One region of the Alteromonas alvinellae genome, then DNA from elsewhere that is predicted to be linked to it. Evidence: predicted binding sites of a transcription regulator. Region 1 holds the regulator's gene; each other region holds the start of a gene.
The links. The regulator sigma-54, encoded in region 1, starts transcription at its own class of promoters, with help from an activator protein. The targets are predictions, from matches to a motif close to GTTGGCACGNNNNTNGNNT.
Positions count from the first base shown of each region.

Region 1 (4,324 bases):
GGTAAACCTAGATAAAGGCAAGATTGAGATTGACGACAACGAACTCACTCACCAACCAATGCACGAGCGTGCACGCCGCGGAATTGGCTACCTTCCACAGGAAGCATCAATTTTTAGAAAGCTTACGGTACATGAAAATATCATGGCTATTTTACAAACCCGTAAAGATTTAAATTCACAGCAGCAAGAAGAAGAAGCTGACGCCCTACTTGATGAATTTAATATCAACCATATACGTAATAGTACAGGGATGAGTTTGTCAGGGGGCGAGCGCCGTCGTGTTGAAATTGCACGCGCTTTGGCCGCAAAACCACAATTTATTTTGTTAGACGAACCATTTGCTGGTGTTGATCCAATATCAGTTAATGATATAAAGAAGATAATACAACATCTTCGGGATAGGGGCATTGGTATCCTTATCACAGACCATAACGTACGCGAAACATTGGATGTTTGCGAGAAAGCGTACATTGTGAGTCATGGCGAGCTTATTGCGCAAGGAACGGCGGAACAGGTTTTAAGTAATCAAAAAGTAAGGGATGTATACCTAGGCGAACAATTCAGGCTATAGTTAGTGTAACCGAATTGTCATTTTTCAGTTTAGCTCTGGTATATTTAATTTAGAGCATTTAAATAAGACGTAGATGAAACCATCTTTACAGCTAAAATTTAGCCAACAACTTACCATGACACCACAGCTTCAGCAGGCAATTAAACTGCTGCAGCTTTCTACGCTTGATCTCCAGCAAGAGATACAAGAAGCACTCGATTCAAATCCACTATTGGAAGTGGAAGAAGGCAGTGACGAGCCACAGCTAGAAAAGAACAATATCGACAACGATGACAGCGGCTCTGAGGCCACTGCTTCTGCGTCTAGTGACACGTTAGAAGCGGGTGATGCATTAGAGAAAAATGACCTTCCCGACGAGCTACCTATCGATAGCACGTGGGATGAATATTACTCAGCTTCATCTGCGCCAGCGCCAGGCCCGTCTAATGACGACGAGCAAATCTTTCAAGGCGAAACCACTGAAGATATTCAAGAACATCTTCTTTGGCAAATGCGCCTTACTCACTTTTCAGACACTGACCGCGCAATTGCCACTGCTATCATCGACTCTATAGACGAATCCGGTTATCTAACCGTTACCCTTGAGGATATTTTAGAAGCAGTAAATGACGACGACTTAGAAGAGCCAATAGAGATGGACGAAATAGAGTGCGTACTTAAACGCATTCAGATGTTTGACCCCATTGGCTCAGGTTCCCGAACGCCTCAAGAATGCCTTATGGTGCAGTTACGTCAGTTTTCAGACGATACACCGTGGCTTGCTGAAGCAAAGCAACTGATTGAAGAGTACTCTGACTTACTGAGCAGCAAAGACTATCGTACGCTTATGCGTAAAAGCCGATTGAAAGAAGATCAGCTACGCGAGGCAATGCGTTTACTGCAAACCTTGAATCCTCGCCCAGGTAGTGCTTTAGTTACTAAAGAGCCTGAGTACGTTATTCCTGATGTCTCAGTAACCAAGAAAAATGGCCGTTGGGTGGTTGAGCTGAACCCCGACAGTCTGCCTAAATTAAGCGTTAATCAACAATACGCTGCAATGAGTCGCCGTGCCAAGAATAGTAGCGATTCACAATTCATCCGCTCACACATGCAAGAGGCTAAGTGGTTCATAAAGAGCCTTGAATCTCGTAACGAAACCTTAATGAAGGTTGCAAACTGCATTGTGCAGCAGCAAATGGGCTTTTTTGAGCACGGCCCGGAAATGATGAAACCAATGGTGCTAAATGATGTCGCAGAAATGGTAGATATGCACGAATCCACTATTTCGCGAGTGACAACGCAAAAGTACATGCATACGCCACGTGGAATCTTCGAATTGAAGTATTTCTTCTCAAGCCACGTTGCAACAGAGTCTGGTGGTGAATGTTCATCTACAGCGATTCGTGCATTGATCAAGAAATTAGTGGCTGCGGAAAATCCTAGTAAGCCGCTAAGTGATAGCAAGATTGCTTCATTGTTGGCCGAACAAGGCATTAAAGTTGCCCGGCGAACAATAGCAAAGTACCGGGAATCGTTGTCGATCCCGCCGTCGAACCAACGCAAAAGCCTTATTTAATCGGGCTTAATAATATAAGGAAGACGAAATATGCAAATCAACCTTACTGGTCATCATGTCGAAATCACCGACTCTTTGCGTAATTATGTCGATACGAAGTTCAGCAAACTTGAACGTCACTTTGATCACATTTCTAATGTGCATGTCATCCTGAACGTTGAAAAATTAAATCAAAAAGCCGAAGCGACCGTTCATTTAAGTGGCGCTGAAGTATTCGCATCCTCAGAAAATACCGACATGTATGCGGCGATTGACAGCATGGTTGATAAACTCGACCGGCAGGTAATCAAGCATAAGGAAAAACTGAAAAAACATTAGTAGTTAATTAAGCATGGATATACAAGCCATCGTAAGTCTGGACCGCACCGAGTGTGCGGTTCAGTGTAATAGTAAAAAGCGAATTCTTGAGATCATCGCTGATATCGCTGCCAAGCAAAACGAAAACATTGACCAGGCAACGGTACTTAATAGCTTAATGGCTCGAGAACGTATGGGTAGTACAGGCATTGGTAATGGCATCGCTCTGCCCCACGGACGCCTGCCGGGCCTTGAGAAAGTGATTGCCATTGTTGTAACCAGCACGCCAGCTATCGACTTTGACGCCCTTGACGAAAAACCCGTAGACATCTTTTTTGCACTGCTTGTTCCCGAGGAACAAACAGAAGGACACCTTCAAACGCTGGCTACCGTGGCGGGTAAACTTAGCGACAAAGAAACGATTAAGGCAATACGTCGCGCAACGACGAGCGACGATATTCTAACTGCATTAAGTTAATCGTTGTGCGCCTAAGTATTGATAGTTAGGTGTGTTATTCGACAACGAGTATGCGATAAAACCAGAGTATTAGGGAGAAATTAGGTGAAGCTGATCATTATCAGTGGTCGTTCGGGTTCTGGTAAGTCTGTCGCACTTCGCGCATTGGAAGATTTAGGTTATTACTGTGTTGATAATATCCCGGTAAACTTACTTCCCACCTTAACCCATACAGTTGTTGACGAATACGATCAGGTAGCGGTAAGTATTGATGTTCGCAATTTGCCTAAGAACCCTGACGACTTGGTCGAAATTCTAGATTACTTACCTTCTTCGTGGTCGATGACTATCGTTTACATTGACGCGAGCGATGATGTACTAGTTAAGCGTTTTAGCGAAACACGTCGTCTTCACCCTCTCGCCAAGCTTAATAAATCGCTTTCAGAAGCCATCAAAGCCGAATCAGCTCTACTTGCGCCTATTGCTGAACGCGCAGATTTATATTTAGATACAGATAAGCTTACCATTCACCAACTGGCAGAGTTAATTCGAGAGCGTATCCTAGGTAAGAAAAGCTCACGCCTTGTGCTTGTTTTTGAGTCGTTTGGCTTTAAGCACGGTATTCCTAAAGATGCGGATTACGTTTTTGATGCCCGCTTTTTACCTAACCCCCACTGGGAGCCCGATCTTAAACATCTGACCGGTTTAGACGCACCGGTGGAGGTATTTTTGGGCTCGCAACCCGTAGTTACGAAGTTTATTTGGCAGATTCAAAACTTAATGACCACATGGCTTCCCCATTTAGAGCGCAATAACAGAAGTTACGTAACCGTAGCGATTGGCTGCACTGGCGGCCAACACCGCTCGGTTTATATCGCACAGACCCTGTCGAAAACCTTCAGTGAAATACACCCTGATGTTCAAATTCGCCATAGAGAGCTGAATCAGTAATGACTATTCAAAAAACGCTAACTATCGTCAATAAGTTAGGGTTGCATGCAAGAGCGGCGACCCAACTGGTTAAACTGGCGAATCAATTCGACGCTAAAATCATCTTAAAAAAAGGCGATAAGGAAGCAGACGCAAGCAGTGTATTGGGATTAATGATGCTTGAAAGCCATCAAGGTGAACAGGTAGATGTAATTGTGGACGGCAGTGATGCTGTTGATGCACTTGCAGCTATTGAAGAACTTATTGAGGGAAGATTTAACGAAGACGAATAGTCTTATTTGCCCAATCCATTGACCAATAAATCAACACTTAGCGCAGTTATCTTAAAATCCTGCGCAAAACCTACGCAATTATCATGACAGACTCATCATAATTGCGATATTCTACGCCCACTTAGGCTCTATGGCCTGCATTGTTCATCTTTTAGCTTGTAGGAATAACGCCTTATGGCAGAAGCGCTTGTTTCTAAATACGTACAAACTCAGTTACGCGC
Region 1 is NZ_CACSIH010000203.1:51,865-56,188, reverse strand. Features, by position in the region: gene lptB (LPS export ABC transporter ATP-binding protein) at 1-571, shown strand, start outside; gene ACX5KA_RS14815 (RNA polymerase factor sigma-54) at 645-2,126, shown strand; gene hpf (ribosome hibernation promoting factor) at 2,157-2,444, shown strand; gene ptsN (PTS IIA-like nitrogen regulatory protein PtsN) at 2,458-2,901, shown strand; gene rapZ (RNase adapter RapZ) at 2,986-3,831, shown strand; gene ACX5KA_RS14795 (HPr family phosphocarrier protein) at 3,831-4,103, shown strand; gene mgtE (magnesium transporter) at 4,278-4,324, shown strand, end outside.

Region 2 (4,324 bases), on a different contig from region 1:
ATTCGATATTGTTTGGAGACCATATACCCACACGATCTCCAGGTTCTACACCGCTTGCAATTAAACCGCAGGCTACACGCTCTACTTCATACCAATATTGTTGATAGGTCCAGCTTACGTCTTGATGTTTTACAATGATCGCAGGGTTATCGCCATAATTGTCGACAACATTTTTGAAATACTGACCGATAGTGAGCGACGTCAACTCAGCGTCATCAGAGCCAGTAAACTCACTTTTCTGAAGAGGGAGTAGTGAGTTCGGTGTGAATTTTGATTCCATCATATCTTGCCTCCATGCGCGTACGCATCTGATTTATATATAAATAATAGAGTTTGCTGTTTCGGCTTTTGGTTCCAAATAACCTATGGCAACAATTGCAGTAAATGCTGAATACGCAACGAATAAAACAAATAATTCAATCTTTATTAACAATATTGTTGCAAACGGGTTTTGTCGACAAGATGTTAGTCGTATATGGGGTTATTCAACGATGAATTTGTGTGACTCGTCGTACACGCTTAAAGGAGAGTAATAACTAAAAGTGACAATGTATTTGATGTCTAAAGAAAATTGTCTCGACTTTAAAGAAACAAAAAAGCCTCCGACGAAGGAGGCTTCCTAAAAGTTTTTACTTAACGAGTGGTGAGCGTCTATTCAGACTCAATACCTTCGAAGTATGCACGATATTCCATACGGGTAACGTAAGAATCGCCATTTTCATCCATCATCTCAAAGTCACTATCGACATGTGCAACCTTTAACTCCTCGGCTGTAAGCTTACCGTCGCTGTCTACGTCGATTTCAGTAAACTTATTGTCGGCTGTAGCTGATATCTCGGTGCGAAGCTCCTTATTCTTCTCTGATATCATTTCACCGTCAGCTTTAGAGAATAATTCAGGGTTGCCCTTTTCCGAGAGTAGAGCGTCATTGGTGCCTTCAGTTTTCACCTGAGTAATGATGTCGTCGCTAAACATTGATGGTTTTTCATCAACAAACTTGTTGAATTCAACACGGCTAATCATGCTGTCACCATCGGTATCCATTTTTGCGAGAAGCTTACTGTCAATAACGCCAGAAGACTCAGAACCGACGATATAGCCGTTTCCATCCTTATCCATTGCGTTAAATCCCATCGAGAACTTCTCTTCGTGGTGGCCTGCTACTGCTGAAGCAGATAGTGTTGCAGCAATAACAGCACTGGTAATCATACTTAGTTTTGTGATCTTCATAATCAAATTCCTTCTGGCTTTTACAGTGAACTCGGGCGCTCAATTGCCCTAACCACTAGGTCCACAGACCTCAACATAGGTGCAGATTGGAAGTAAGTTTCAATCTGACACCGCTTATGACTTACATATTTCGTTATTCATTGAATGTGCCAATTGCATAACTAACTGATTTAGTGAGGTAATAAAAATATAAGGCAAGGATTTCAATGTTATTGCTATGTTAAATTGTCGCAGTGTTTGCAAGATCTTCATGCGTCAAAACTAAGCTGATCTCAGATATAGATAGAACCCCATTAATGAGATTAAAACAGCGAGAGTTGATCGTTCGCTATTGTCTCAAAATTCAGGCCGATAAGCGGCAAGATACTATCGGCAATGGGCTGGATTTGCTTTTCAATATAGTGGTCATATTGAAGGGGGGCCGTGGCGGTTTCTACGGTTTGAGGGCCCTGTACTGTAATGACATAGGCAATGGTAGTATTAAACTGATAGCGAAGTGGCAACCCCTGTTCTTTATAGTACTCGTCCGCTAATCGCGCTGCCTTTACGTGGGGAGGTAGCGACTTGGTATACGACGACAAAGGCTTTCGCAGCCGCTTTTTATAGACCAAAGCGTGATCCATTTCACCGGACTTTATCGCTGCTATCGTGCTATTTATGTAGTCTTCAACAGGCTGTCCAGTAAACACTTTTTTGTACAACTCGTACTGGAAGGTTTTAGCTAGTACCGTCCAATCAGAGCGGACATTTTCTAAGCCTTTAAAGACAAGTTCACCGCTCTTCATTCCTGCGTAACGTTTTTTGCTGCCTTCGGAAGAGCCTCGGATCGTCGGCATAAAAAACGTAGAAAAGTGAGATTCAAACTCAATTTCTAAGTGGCAATCAATGTCGAACTCACTTTTTAGTAACTCTGTCCACTTTCGATTAATAATGCTAGCGAGCTGAAGTCCAGTCTCTGAGGGCGTACCCAGTGCATCATTCCCTTCTACATGAACAAATGTTGAGTCGGTATCGCCGTAAATAACCGTATAGCCTAGTTCTTCAATCCAACCCGCTGTGGTTTGCATGATTTCATGACCCCTCAATGTGATTGAGCTAGCCAGGCGAGGATCGTAGAAAGGGCAACCGCCACTACCAAGCACACCATAGAAGGAGTTCATTAATATTTTGATGGCCTGAGAGCGCGGTGCGTCTTTCTGTTTTTTGGCTTCGTCGCGCTGAAGCCATAGGTTTTCTATGATGGAAGGTAGAAAGTGAGATTCGCGGCTAAAAACTGCGCCTTTAAAACCTTCAATCGCCGTGTCTGGAGACTTAAGCCCTTCTGCAAGTCCCAACGGATCGATTTTAAATGTACGAATAATGGAAGGATACAGGCTCTTAAAATCGAGGACTAAAACGTCCTTGTATAAACCTGGCTGGGAACGCATGACATAACCACCCGGACTAGCCAAGCCTCCATTTTCAGGTCTTACCCCTGCGACATAAGATTTGCGGTGAAGCTTCGGCAAGTACACATTTAAAAATGCGGCCACCGAGCCGCCGGGGCGGCTCATATCTAAGCCGGTAAGAATACTGCGCAGCGCCAGAAAATCGATAAATTGGGTTTTATCCTGAATGCGGTTGACCAGCTCTGTGTCTTTAAAGTTATAGTTAGCGAGTGCAACAGGGTCGCTATAATAAAGACGTTTTATCGCTTCAAGCTTGTCGGCGGCTTGAATAAGCTTATTTTCTCCAAGCAGTTCTTCAGAGACGTGATCGAGCGAGAACGATTCGAATTGGTAAGTCATTGTTTTAAGTGCTTCGATACCATCAATCACGCATCGTCCTGGCACATCAACAAGGGTTTGATCCTCCCACTGTCTTACGGAAGCTTCTCGGCCGTGGCGGCCGATGGCATACTTTAGCGAGTTAGCCCTAGCGCGGCGTTCAAGTACCGCCATATCGAACTGTTTAACATTCCAGCCTAAAAGGATATCTGGGTCGTAGGTTGTAAGATATGAAAAAAATGCTTCAAGCAGTGCTTTTTCTGATCCAACGGTAATGAGCTCGTACGCGCTGTCTTCTTGTCCATGCATTGTTTGCCCAACAAAACGTGGTGGGCATAGAAGCAGCACAACGTTGAGTCCTTCACCGGCTAACGCAATGCTAAAGAGTTCTTCATGCTCATTGCATTCAATGTCTATGCTTAGCGATGTAAACGTGGTTCTGAATTGACAGGGTCTGATTTGCGCATTTTCTATAACGGTCTGTGACGTATCGTCGAAATCTTGCGGAGCCAGAAATTCCACCGCACCATACACAAAGCGCTCCATTAAGTAGCGATCGGCAACGCGAATATCGGCTTCGTACAATATAATACTGCTTTCCTGCGCATGCTGGCGAAGCTGATGCATGTGTGATTCGGTTGCGGTTTTTACCGTCGCAACAGGAACTTGTTCCAGCGTGTGAAACCCGTCATCTGAAACACTGATCTTTGCTGAAATACGCTTGGCTATGTTGCGTAAATCATTGGCGTGATCAACAGATACAAAGCAAGTGGGGTATTGGGGTGAAGAAATTAACCTAGCTGTACTACTGGGCGTTTTTACCCATAGCTCAACATACACCTTGCCTCGCCGGGTAAACGTACTTTTATTGAGTATGAACCCTTGTTGTATTGTTGAGGCTAACATGAATCTGATTTACTAACCGGCTTTGTTGACGTTAATTTCTTTAAATAGCCTCATGGGCGTGTACATTTTATAAACTCGCATTACCATTATCTGTTTAATAACTGGCACAAAGGCACAATAAAAATGCGCTACCACTGTGCACGAGAAACGGCAGTAAGCTTAGTATAACGGTTGTTATCACCTACTCCTATAGATCTCTATTCGACAGATATGTTTGTTTTTGTAAGCAGCGCGAGTTAAAACGAAAACGTACAGTCTTTGTGCACGTTAGACCATGCACGATAGAAAAGGTGAGGGCGATATGGAATATCTATTCGATAAACAGGTAGAGCCGGGCGAGCTAATAGAAGTGGCCGATGGTGTTCTTTGGCTAACAATGCCGCTTCCATTTGAACTTGACCACATAAATTTGTACCTGATCC
Region 2 is NZ_CACSIH010000221.1:77,704-82,027, reverse strand. Features, by position in the region: gene ACX5KA_RS17265 (AMP-binding protein) at 1-283, opposite strand, end outside; gene ACX5KA_RS17260 (EF-hand domain-containing protein) at 652-1,230, opposite strand; gene ACX5KA_RS17255 (DNA polymerase II) at 1,533-3,902, opposite strand; gene ACX5KA_RS17250 (MBL fold metallo-hydrolase) at 4,204-4,324, shown strand, end outside.
Region 2: a site for sigma-54 is predicted at 1,366-1,384, ahead of ACX5KA_RS17260 (EF-hand domain-containing protein). Genes of this name have one in related genera too.

Region 3 (4,324 bases), on a different contig from region 1:
AATAAAGCCAGCCACAACCATAAGGCGGAAACTCCAAAACAGTGGGGCAACCGGCGGAATGCTGTAATCTACTGCCTGTTGAAGCGCGGCATCAGAAGGATTTGAAACGTTCTCAGTGAAAGGCTCTAGCAACATAGCGTAGCCCAAACTGTCTTTATTTTGGTCGAAGGCAGTACGTTGCTCAGCTGTCGCGGTGCCGTTTCTTACATCATCAAGCACTTCATAGGCTTTAATTCCGCTTAGAATACGCTCGCGATTCTCTTCTTTAAGATCCTTAATACCTTTTACTTCTTCGGTTAACGAACGGGTAGCAATAATGCCCATTGCCCAAGGAATTTGAAGGGCGTACTCGGTTTCCTGCTTCTCGTCGTTTGGAATACCAAACACAGTAAACGGCGCAGGTGCAGGATGGGTTTCGTACTCAGCTTCAACCGCTGCCAACTTCACTTTTTGTACATCACCAAGCTCATAACCACTTTCATCACCCAGCACGATCACTGAAAGCGTTGAGGCCAGGCCAAAGCTAGCAGCTATGGCGAACGAACGGCGCGCAAAGGCGATATGCTTATGATTAAGCAGGTAGTAACTTGAAATTGCCAACACAAACATTGCGCCGGTCACGTAACCTGCTGATACAGTGTGAACAAATTTGACCTGTGCTACGGGGTTAAAAATGACCTCAGCAAAGCTGGTCATTTCCATACGCATAGCTTCAAAATTAAATTCAGCGCCTACTGGATATTGCATCCAGCCGTTAGCAATCAAGATCCACAGTGCAGAGAAGTTTGAACCAATGGCCACCAGCCAAGTCGCCATCAGATGCTTCACCTTTGACATTTTGTCCCAGCCAAAGAAGAACAACCCCACAAAGGTAGATTCCAGGAAAAAGGCCATTAGACCTTCGATGGCAAGTGGCGCGCCGAAGATATCGCCTACGTAGTGAGAATAATACGACCAGTTCATTCCAAACTGGAATTCCATGGTTAAGCCTGTGGCTACACCAATGGCAAAGTTAATTCCAAACAGCTTTCCCCAGAATTGGGTCATCTGCTTATAAATTTCTTTACCCGTCATTACGTATACCGATTCCATAATGGCAAGTAAGAAACTAAGCCCCAAAGTTAAAGGTACAAATATAAAGTGGAACATTGCAGTTAATGCAAATTGCCACCGCGATAGTTCTATTAACGTATCGCTCATGGGTTATCTCCCTTGTATTTCGTGTGCGCGTTAAGCGCTTAGCAGAAAAAGTGGTTTAAAATTCAGTGATGAACACATGAATATGCCGCATGGCAAGAGCACGGTTTATGCTATACATCAGTAATTTGGCTGCTCAAGCCCAATTACCGATGAACGGCGGTATTTTCGTACTGTGCGGAAAAAGTATTCCACGACCGGGAGTTTGGCTTATTGATCCAACGCAACAATTAATGGTGAACAATGCGCCATATTTGTCACTCAAATGACAAATATGACACAAAAGAAAGGTCACGTAGGTGAACATTGAGAGGTAGAGAATAGGGCGCGTTAGGGTGTATATGTGATTGTGAATGCACCTCGTAAATCACCCAATTCAAACCCTGTAGCTTGATCATTGGGATAGTGTTCTAAAATTGCGTGCTTTACTGACGGTGCCACATTGGCTCCGTGGCAGGCCATACATACTTGCCCTTGTTCAATCGCCATCATGTACCTAAACTCACCGCTTTCGCTATCGTATTGATAAGTTTCAATAGGTCTTTTAGGGGTCAAATTGTCTTGCTTAGCTTCGGTCAGTAACTGTGAAAACCACGCTAACTGCTCACGCTCCCATTGATCTGCCGCATTGTTTGGGTTCCTTACTTTCAGCGCGGTACGCCCAACCTCCCACCCGTTTTGACTAAGCGCCAGAGCAATAGGAGCCGCTGCAATCTGGCATTCGTTAACGCCAGCCTCTAGCCCTCCGGATTGAATTGCTTGCTGTAGTCGTGACTTTAGCGCGCCTCCCAGTGCTTTTGCGTGTAATCGCGCTTCTTTGACTTTTTCCTGTACACTGTTTTCACTTTGTTGCTCATTGGCAGTCACTGTATCTGCCAATGAATGAGCACTACTTGCCAATAAGCTTATCGCCACCAGCATTACGCTATTTTTCATTATAAAACTCTCTTTGGAATTGAATGAGTTGCTACCGAAGTATTGCCGTTTGTCTCAAACAGTGAACAAGCTCTATGCCAATATGATAAATTGCCAAAATCAAATTAGAACAAACTAATGTTCAGCCACCCATGAATATATCCATAGTACAAGCGATGATAGATGCGATAGATAAACCCGCAATCTTCATTAACCCAAGCTACGCTATTGAGGCTGTTAACCAGCCATACAGAGACACCTACCCTGTAGATATAAAGCTTGGCTTCAGTACCTGCTATCAAGTCTCTCACCGCAACAGCAAACCTTGCGATAAGTGCGGCGAGCATTGCCCCATGCAAGAGAGTAAAGCCACAGGACGAGCGGCTAGCGTAGTACACGTTCATACCACCAGTGAGGGTCAAAGCTACTGCGACATTCTCATGCGCCCGATCTTCGACGGTAGCGGAGAGTTATTAGGCTACTTGGAAATACTTGATAAGCTGTCGTTTGCCTCAAACCAACCTTCAATAGGGAAAATGGTGGGTGAGTCAGAAGTATTCAAAGCAATGCTCAACAAAATAAATCGCGCCGCTAACTCAGATATTTCAGTACTACTGTTTGGCGAAACCGGCACGGGTAAAGAGCTGGTATCCCAAGCACTTCACTCGAGTAGTCACCGTGCTGGCAAACCATTTGTTATCATCGAGTGTACCGGCATGTCTGACACCCTACTTGAGAGCGAACTATTCGGTTATGAAAAAGGTGCGTTTACTGGCGCAACAACAAACAAGAAAGGTCTCATAGAAACAGCGGAAGGCGGCACATTATTTTTTGATGAAGTGGGTGATATTCCACTTTCAACACAGGTAAAGCTACTGAGGTTGTTCGAGTCGCAAACTTATCGTCCAGTAGGAAGTGTAGACTCTAAAAAGGCTAACTTTCGTTTAGTGTGTGCAACACACAAAAATCTAAAGCATATGGTGGAAACGGGCGAATTCAGACAAGACCTGTACTACCGTATTGCCGGCTTTCCTATCAATCTGCCTTCTTTAAGACAAAGAAAGTCAGATATAGCGCTGATAGCAGCCCACTTTCTAGCAATGTCTAAAGAGAAAAAACGGTTTCATAAAAACGCGCTAGAAAAACTAACCAACTACCCGTTCCCAGGCAATATTCGCGAACTCAAAAACATTGTAGACCAAGCTATTTTACTGGCTGATGAAAGCGTTATTTACGATACAGACTTACCCGAGCTCGATAACATTAGCTCTGATGCTATCAATGATGCCTTGTCATCTCACGGTAACGTTGTGACCTTAGACGAAATGGAACGCCAATACTTACGTCAGGTTTACACGTCTTTTGAAGGCGATACCCAGCAACTTGCACAAGCGCTGGGAGTGAGTACCCGTACACTTTACAGAAAGCTGAAAAAAGCGGGGGTTGGAGATACTTAAAAAATAATAGGTAGAAAAATTACCAAAACGCAGGCTATGATAAAAGGCGCTAACCAGATAAAGAAAAATGACTTTAAGACGCCTACTTACACTAACACTTTGCCTTTGTATGCTTTTGCAAAATGCATTAGCACTTGGCCTTGCTGCCCATACTATGCAGCAAGCACGTGCGTTTGTAGGTGAAGATATTGAACTTATTTGTACTGGCAAGACCATGCGCTACATTTCAATTAGCGCCACTGAGTTTGAAGGTGAGTTCGTTTTTGTTAGCCCCGAACTGCTCAAAGCACCCGCCGAGCACGTTGACTGTACCAATGGCACGTTAGCCGACTTACCTCGGGTGGACGAGCCACTACATGCCACATTACCTTTACTATCGCTGGTTCGCTATCGCGCTTTAGTCGCGCGTTTAGCGGCTAAGCCCTTTACAGATTTTGCTTACGCGGCGCCGCTAAGCCGCGCCCCACCACACGCATAACAAACTCCAAAACACACTGAACATGCATGCCTTCACCATGCACAACACTCGTTTTTTAAAATGGAATTGTTATGAAGCAATCTATCATCGCGCTTGCCGTATTCACTGCGTGCGCGCCCGTACACATTTACGCAAACACCATCGACTTGGCCGATAACACTTCGACAGAAGTGGTCACCGTTATTGGCACACCACTTTCCCTTAGCACGCAAAATATCGAGCAAGAGTCTGTTAGTGCTACCAGCAATATTGACGCTGACTTTGGCGATCAGCTTGC
Region 3 is NZ_CACSIH010000084.1:15,468-19,791, reverse strand. Features, by position in the region: gene ACX5KA_RS05515 (cytochrome ubiquinol oxidase subunit I) at 1-1,200, opposite strand, end outside; gene ACX5KA_RS05510 (hypothetical protein) at 1,308-1,466, shown strand; gene ACX5KA_RS05505 (Tll0287-like domain-containing protein) at 1,528-2,133, opposite strand; gene ACX5KA_RS05500 (sigma-54 interaction domain-containing protein) at 2,289-3,569, shown strand; gene ACX5KA_RS05495 (hypothetical protein) at 3,637-4,047, shown strand; gene ACX5KA_RS05490 (TonB-dependent receptor plug domain-containing protein) at 4,119-4,324, shown strand, end outside.
Region 3: a site for sigma-54 is predicted at 2,197-2,215, ahead of ACX5KA_RS05505 (Tll0287-like domain-containing protein). Genes of this name have one in related genera too.

Region 4 (4,324 bases), on a different contig from region 1:
TCATTTTAAACATCGCTATTGGCGCTATACTTCATAGTGTGGGCGTTAGCTATGTGGTAGTTCCACTCCTGTTGTTGGTGTTTAACAGTGTTGCGGCCTTTTGTTTATTTAAACTTGCACAAAATTCATTTAATTACTTGAGCTTTAGCAGACTCATTCAAACGTGGCGACGGGTTTTCGGATAGTGAACACACTTACCATTGCGTAATAAATCACGGCCAATAATGAGGAAAAGAGATGAACATTTTTTTAAAATCGAATATGAAAGATATAGCACAGAAAGAGCATGCTTATTTTTCGCAAAAACATCATGCAGATGTTGCACTTACACAAGCAAAGAGGCAATGTAAACTGATGATGGGAAAGCCTGAAACATTGCTTGGCATCGCAACCCTTGGCGCATACAAGGGTGCGGTAGATGCAAAACCCAAAGCAAAACGCAATCAAGCCCTAATGGCAATAAGTAGGACTGCGTTATTGTCGCTATTTCAATGATCACAGTACCAAGGAATATGTAAGATGAACAACAAAAAAAATATGAACAAAAGCCGTATGATGCTTGCCTGTGTTGGTGCGGCGTTTAGCCTTGCAATAGTAGGTTGTTCATCGACCCCTGTAGCAGCCCCTACTCCTTATAAGTCAGCGAGTACCAAAGCTGCCTATGGCCATTCAAGCGAAAAAATCTCTGAGAACGAATACAAGGTTCTTTTTAAGGCAACAGACAAGACTCCTGCTGATAAAGTACAGCAATATGCTCTTTACAGAGCAGCGGAAATTGCACAAAAACAAGGTTTTACTTATTTGGCCATCGTTAAAACCAACGTGGATAAAAAGCCCGTTATTGCGCGAGAAGTGATGGCGAACAAGGAAGAGCCCGTGGCATTTCAAACAGACAGGCAGTGCACCATGTCAGGCTGCGATGAAGTGGCACAGCCTATGGCCGTCCCAAGCTCAAACGACGTTGTGAAAACTCAAATTAACGACATCTACTTTACTATTGACGTAATGATGGCGAATGATAAAACGCGTCTAGGTAAAAATGCTTTTACTGTCTTAGAGGTACTATCAGAGCCTCTAGAGCCAAAAAATGGCAACTAGCTGAGCGTTTTGCCACTCACTAATGCTTTGAAACATCAGTTTTAATAGAAATGCTTTTCAGGCCCTAGTTGCAGTTACTGAAAAGCATCGCTCAAACATATAAACAAAACCGTAATATGGTTCAAAGCCAACAACCCACGCAATAGTCTTTATTACTTTTCTGTTGTGGCTAACAAACCACTGACTAACTGTATTCTTCACTTTTCTACAAACTTGGCCAGTGTCATATTCGTTTCGTCTAGAAAAAGTCGATGACACTGCTGCTATCACAGCCCTTTTCTCCTATTTAAAGTCTCTAATTTATAGCTGTTGTCCATTCTCCTGAATTGCTTCTTGCATTTTTAATGGCCCGTTAATCTTCTATTAATGTTGTACAAAAGTCTCCGTCATCATAGCTAGCTATCATTAAACCCATGAACTGCAGAGCAGATTTATAAACCTCTATCGACAACGTTATAGCGGTTCTGCTCTAAGCCATTGAATCAGGTAGTAGCACATATTTATTTTGCAAATGACTAAGGAGTCAGGCGATGAGAAAGCTAAGCACGTTAATGACAAAAACTACCCTTGTAGCAGCAACAGTAATGTTGGTGACTGGTTGCAGTGCCGTCGCAAAACCGCAGATGGAGCATTCAACTAGTTCGAATGTACCGGCGTTAAAAGCAAAGGCACTCGACAACGCATTACTTTATTCCGACGAATGTATTACTGAGCGAGAAGTGGTAACGGCACAAAAGATGTGGGGCGACGGCATAGTGCGAATTGGTGCAGTATTTAGCAATGATGGTGATTACTCTGGCAAAGCCGCAGATTTCATCCAAGCTATGTATGGTTATGATCTAAGCAGCGTACTGTTTAAACCAACGCTTGCAGCTAACGACCAGTTCCGTTCAAGCTTCGATGCTGCGCTTTCATACTTTGTTGGTGGTAACGACGCTTACGAAGAGGACAAAGGCTTTGCAATAAAGCCTTACACAAATGTGAAATTCGATAATGTGGGTATTATCAACAACAGCTGTCGCATGGCCGTGGCGATGGGCAACTACTTCTTTACCGATACAAAAGGTGGCGAAACGAAGGTGGAATACACTTTTGCCTATGTCAAAGATAGTGACGGCGACCTGCGTATTGTTGCTCACCAATCTTCGTTACCTTACAACCCAAACGGTAACTAAATAGGCCATTGCCCCTCCATTCGTAGCAAGTGTGAGGGGCGAAACACTCTCCATTTCAGGCAAGGCGTTCCTTCCCTTTCGCTTTGCCTCTTTTTTTAACGAGAAAAACTATGTGCACAAAACGCATTGTGGCGCGTTGAGATGGGATATTTACTTAATCATATTGCGTCGCCAGGCGCCAATTCCGACGCCATAACAAACCACAACCTTGCTGTCACGTTCCTCCGAAGCTGGTATGAATCAAAGAATAATCCCAGCCAAAGGTCCTTAACACACTGAGAGTAAAGTTGGGTGACAAGGGCCTTACTCAATCATGTAAAAAATGCATTCGTACGTGTAATCGTGACGTTAATTGCCTGCAGATACGGACTGACAACTAGAGAAAAATTAAATTATATCGCTATATTTCAATAACTTAAAAAACAGGCACGAAGATAGCATTAGTTAAAGTGAAAGTAACGGAAGCAATACGAGGATTTAGTTATGTTGGGTTGGGCAATCACATTTTTTATCATCGCCATTATTGCAGCAGTTTTTGGTTTTGGAGGCATCGCAGGTGCAGCAACAGGTATCGCACAGTTTCTTTTCTTTGTGTTTATCGCGTTGCTCGTAATCTCACTTATCGCAAATGCGTTACGTGGTAGAGCACCAAGAGCCTAACAGTTAGAAGTATTTTAATAGGAAAAAGGAGTAAGGATATGTTTTCATTTAAAAACTTATCAAAGGTACTAGTAGCATCAGCATTTGCACTATCACTAGCAGCTTGCGGTGACGGTGAAGCGGAAGACGCAGGCGAAGAGCTAGACGAAATTGTTACCGATGCAGGTAATGCCGTTGAAGACGCTTGTGAAGATGTGAAAGAAGGCGTAGACGCTGAAGATAAAGACTGTTAATCACGTTTTTTATCGAAAAAGGGCCAGACAATTGTCTGGCCCTTTTTGTATTTACTGTCGACGTGGTTTGACCTAACTGGTTAGTTAAGACACTTCTTCACCGCCTAACTCACGAGCAAGATCGTCTAGTGTAGATAGCGTCGAATCAAATTCACCTACGCCGTAACGGTATTTTACACTCACGTGATGGTCGGTACGCCCGAACTTTACTCTCAACCCTTCTGCGTCAATATGCTTTACGGTATTCAAAAAGCGATAAGCAGACATTTCTGTTTCAAATTGAAACTCAACACTGTTTTCCATTTACACTTTCCGTTTAAGCAACAATTTCAGGGTGAGCATCAATAACTGAAACAACTCGTTGCAGCAAATGGTTATCTTCTTCGCGTATCGAGTCGTATGATAGCCAGTCAGCAAGAATGTCGGGAGCTGTTGCCGCTTCGCCTTGTTCCAACTTAGATGTCATCATTTGTAGCTGTACGCTAGAGCGTATAGATGCGTCTGCATCTGGGCTTGGCATACCTGTTGCGACTTCTAATGCTACCGTTAACCATTGTCTATCGTGCTGAGTTGTTTTATTTCCAGTAGACTGACTTAATACGCTTGCCCAACGCTTCCCTAACGTTTCCGCTAGAGCCTGCTCGTCACCACTTCCCTCACCTACACTTAGCTGTAGTAAAGAAATCAAAGCCTGAGCTCGCGCCAATCGGGCTTGAGATTGTGCATTTTTCGCTTGCGCCGCGCGCTTACTTTCAAGTGAATCAATCTTTTTATCTACTTTCGTACGTTGCGCTTTAGGCAAGTCGGTTAACTGAGCGCGAACGTCGCTTATTGATTGACTGTACGTTGCATCATCGCTGTTGATGTCAACAGCTTCCACTTGCTTGAGTAGCGAATCTACTAACGCGTTAAATGCATTATTCTGTACTTTCCGCTCGGCTTTTAAACGTTCAAATACGGTGTCATTGGCAGCTTTAAATTCTGCCCACAACTTACTCTCTTCACGTTTACCTGCATGGCCTACTTGCTTCCACTGGCTTTGCAATAGTTGAGCTTTGTCGGCAGCGCCAGCGACATCTTCTTCCGTAGCAAGTTGACAAGCTTGGGTGACTAACGCACGCTTTTGGGCTTGGTTGTCACTTTGCCATTGATTCACTT
Region 4 is NZ_CACSIH010000125.1:37,034-41,357, forward strand. Features, by position in the region: gene ACX5KA_RS09420 (hypothetical protein) at 1-185, shown strand, start outside; gene ACX5KA_RS09425 (hypothetical protein) at 238-495, shown strand; gene ACX5KA_RS09430 (CC0125/CC1285 family lipoprotein) at 520-1,098, shown strand; gene ACX5KA_RS09435 (phosphoribosyl-AMP cyclohydrolase) at 1,629-2,273, shown strand; gene ACX5KA_RS09440 (DUF1328 domain-containing protein) at 2,757-2,933, shown strand; gene ACX5KA_RS09445 (hypothetical protein) at 2,972-3,166, shown strand; gene ACX5KA_RS09450 (hypothetical protein) at 3,251-3,469, opposite strand; gene ACX5KA_RS09455 (DUF349 domain-containing protein) at 3,483-4,324, opposite strand, start outside.
Region 4: a site for sigma-54 is predicted at 2,696-2,714, ahead of ACX5KA_RS09440 (DUF1328 domain-containing protein). Genes of this name have one in related genera too.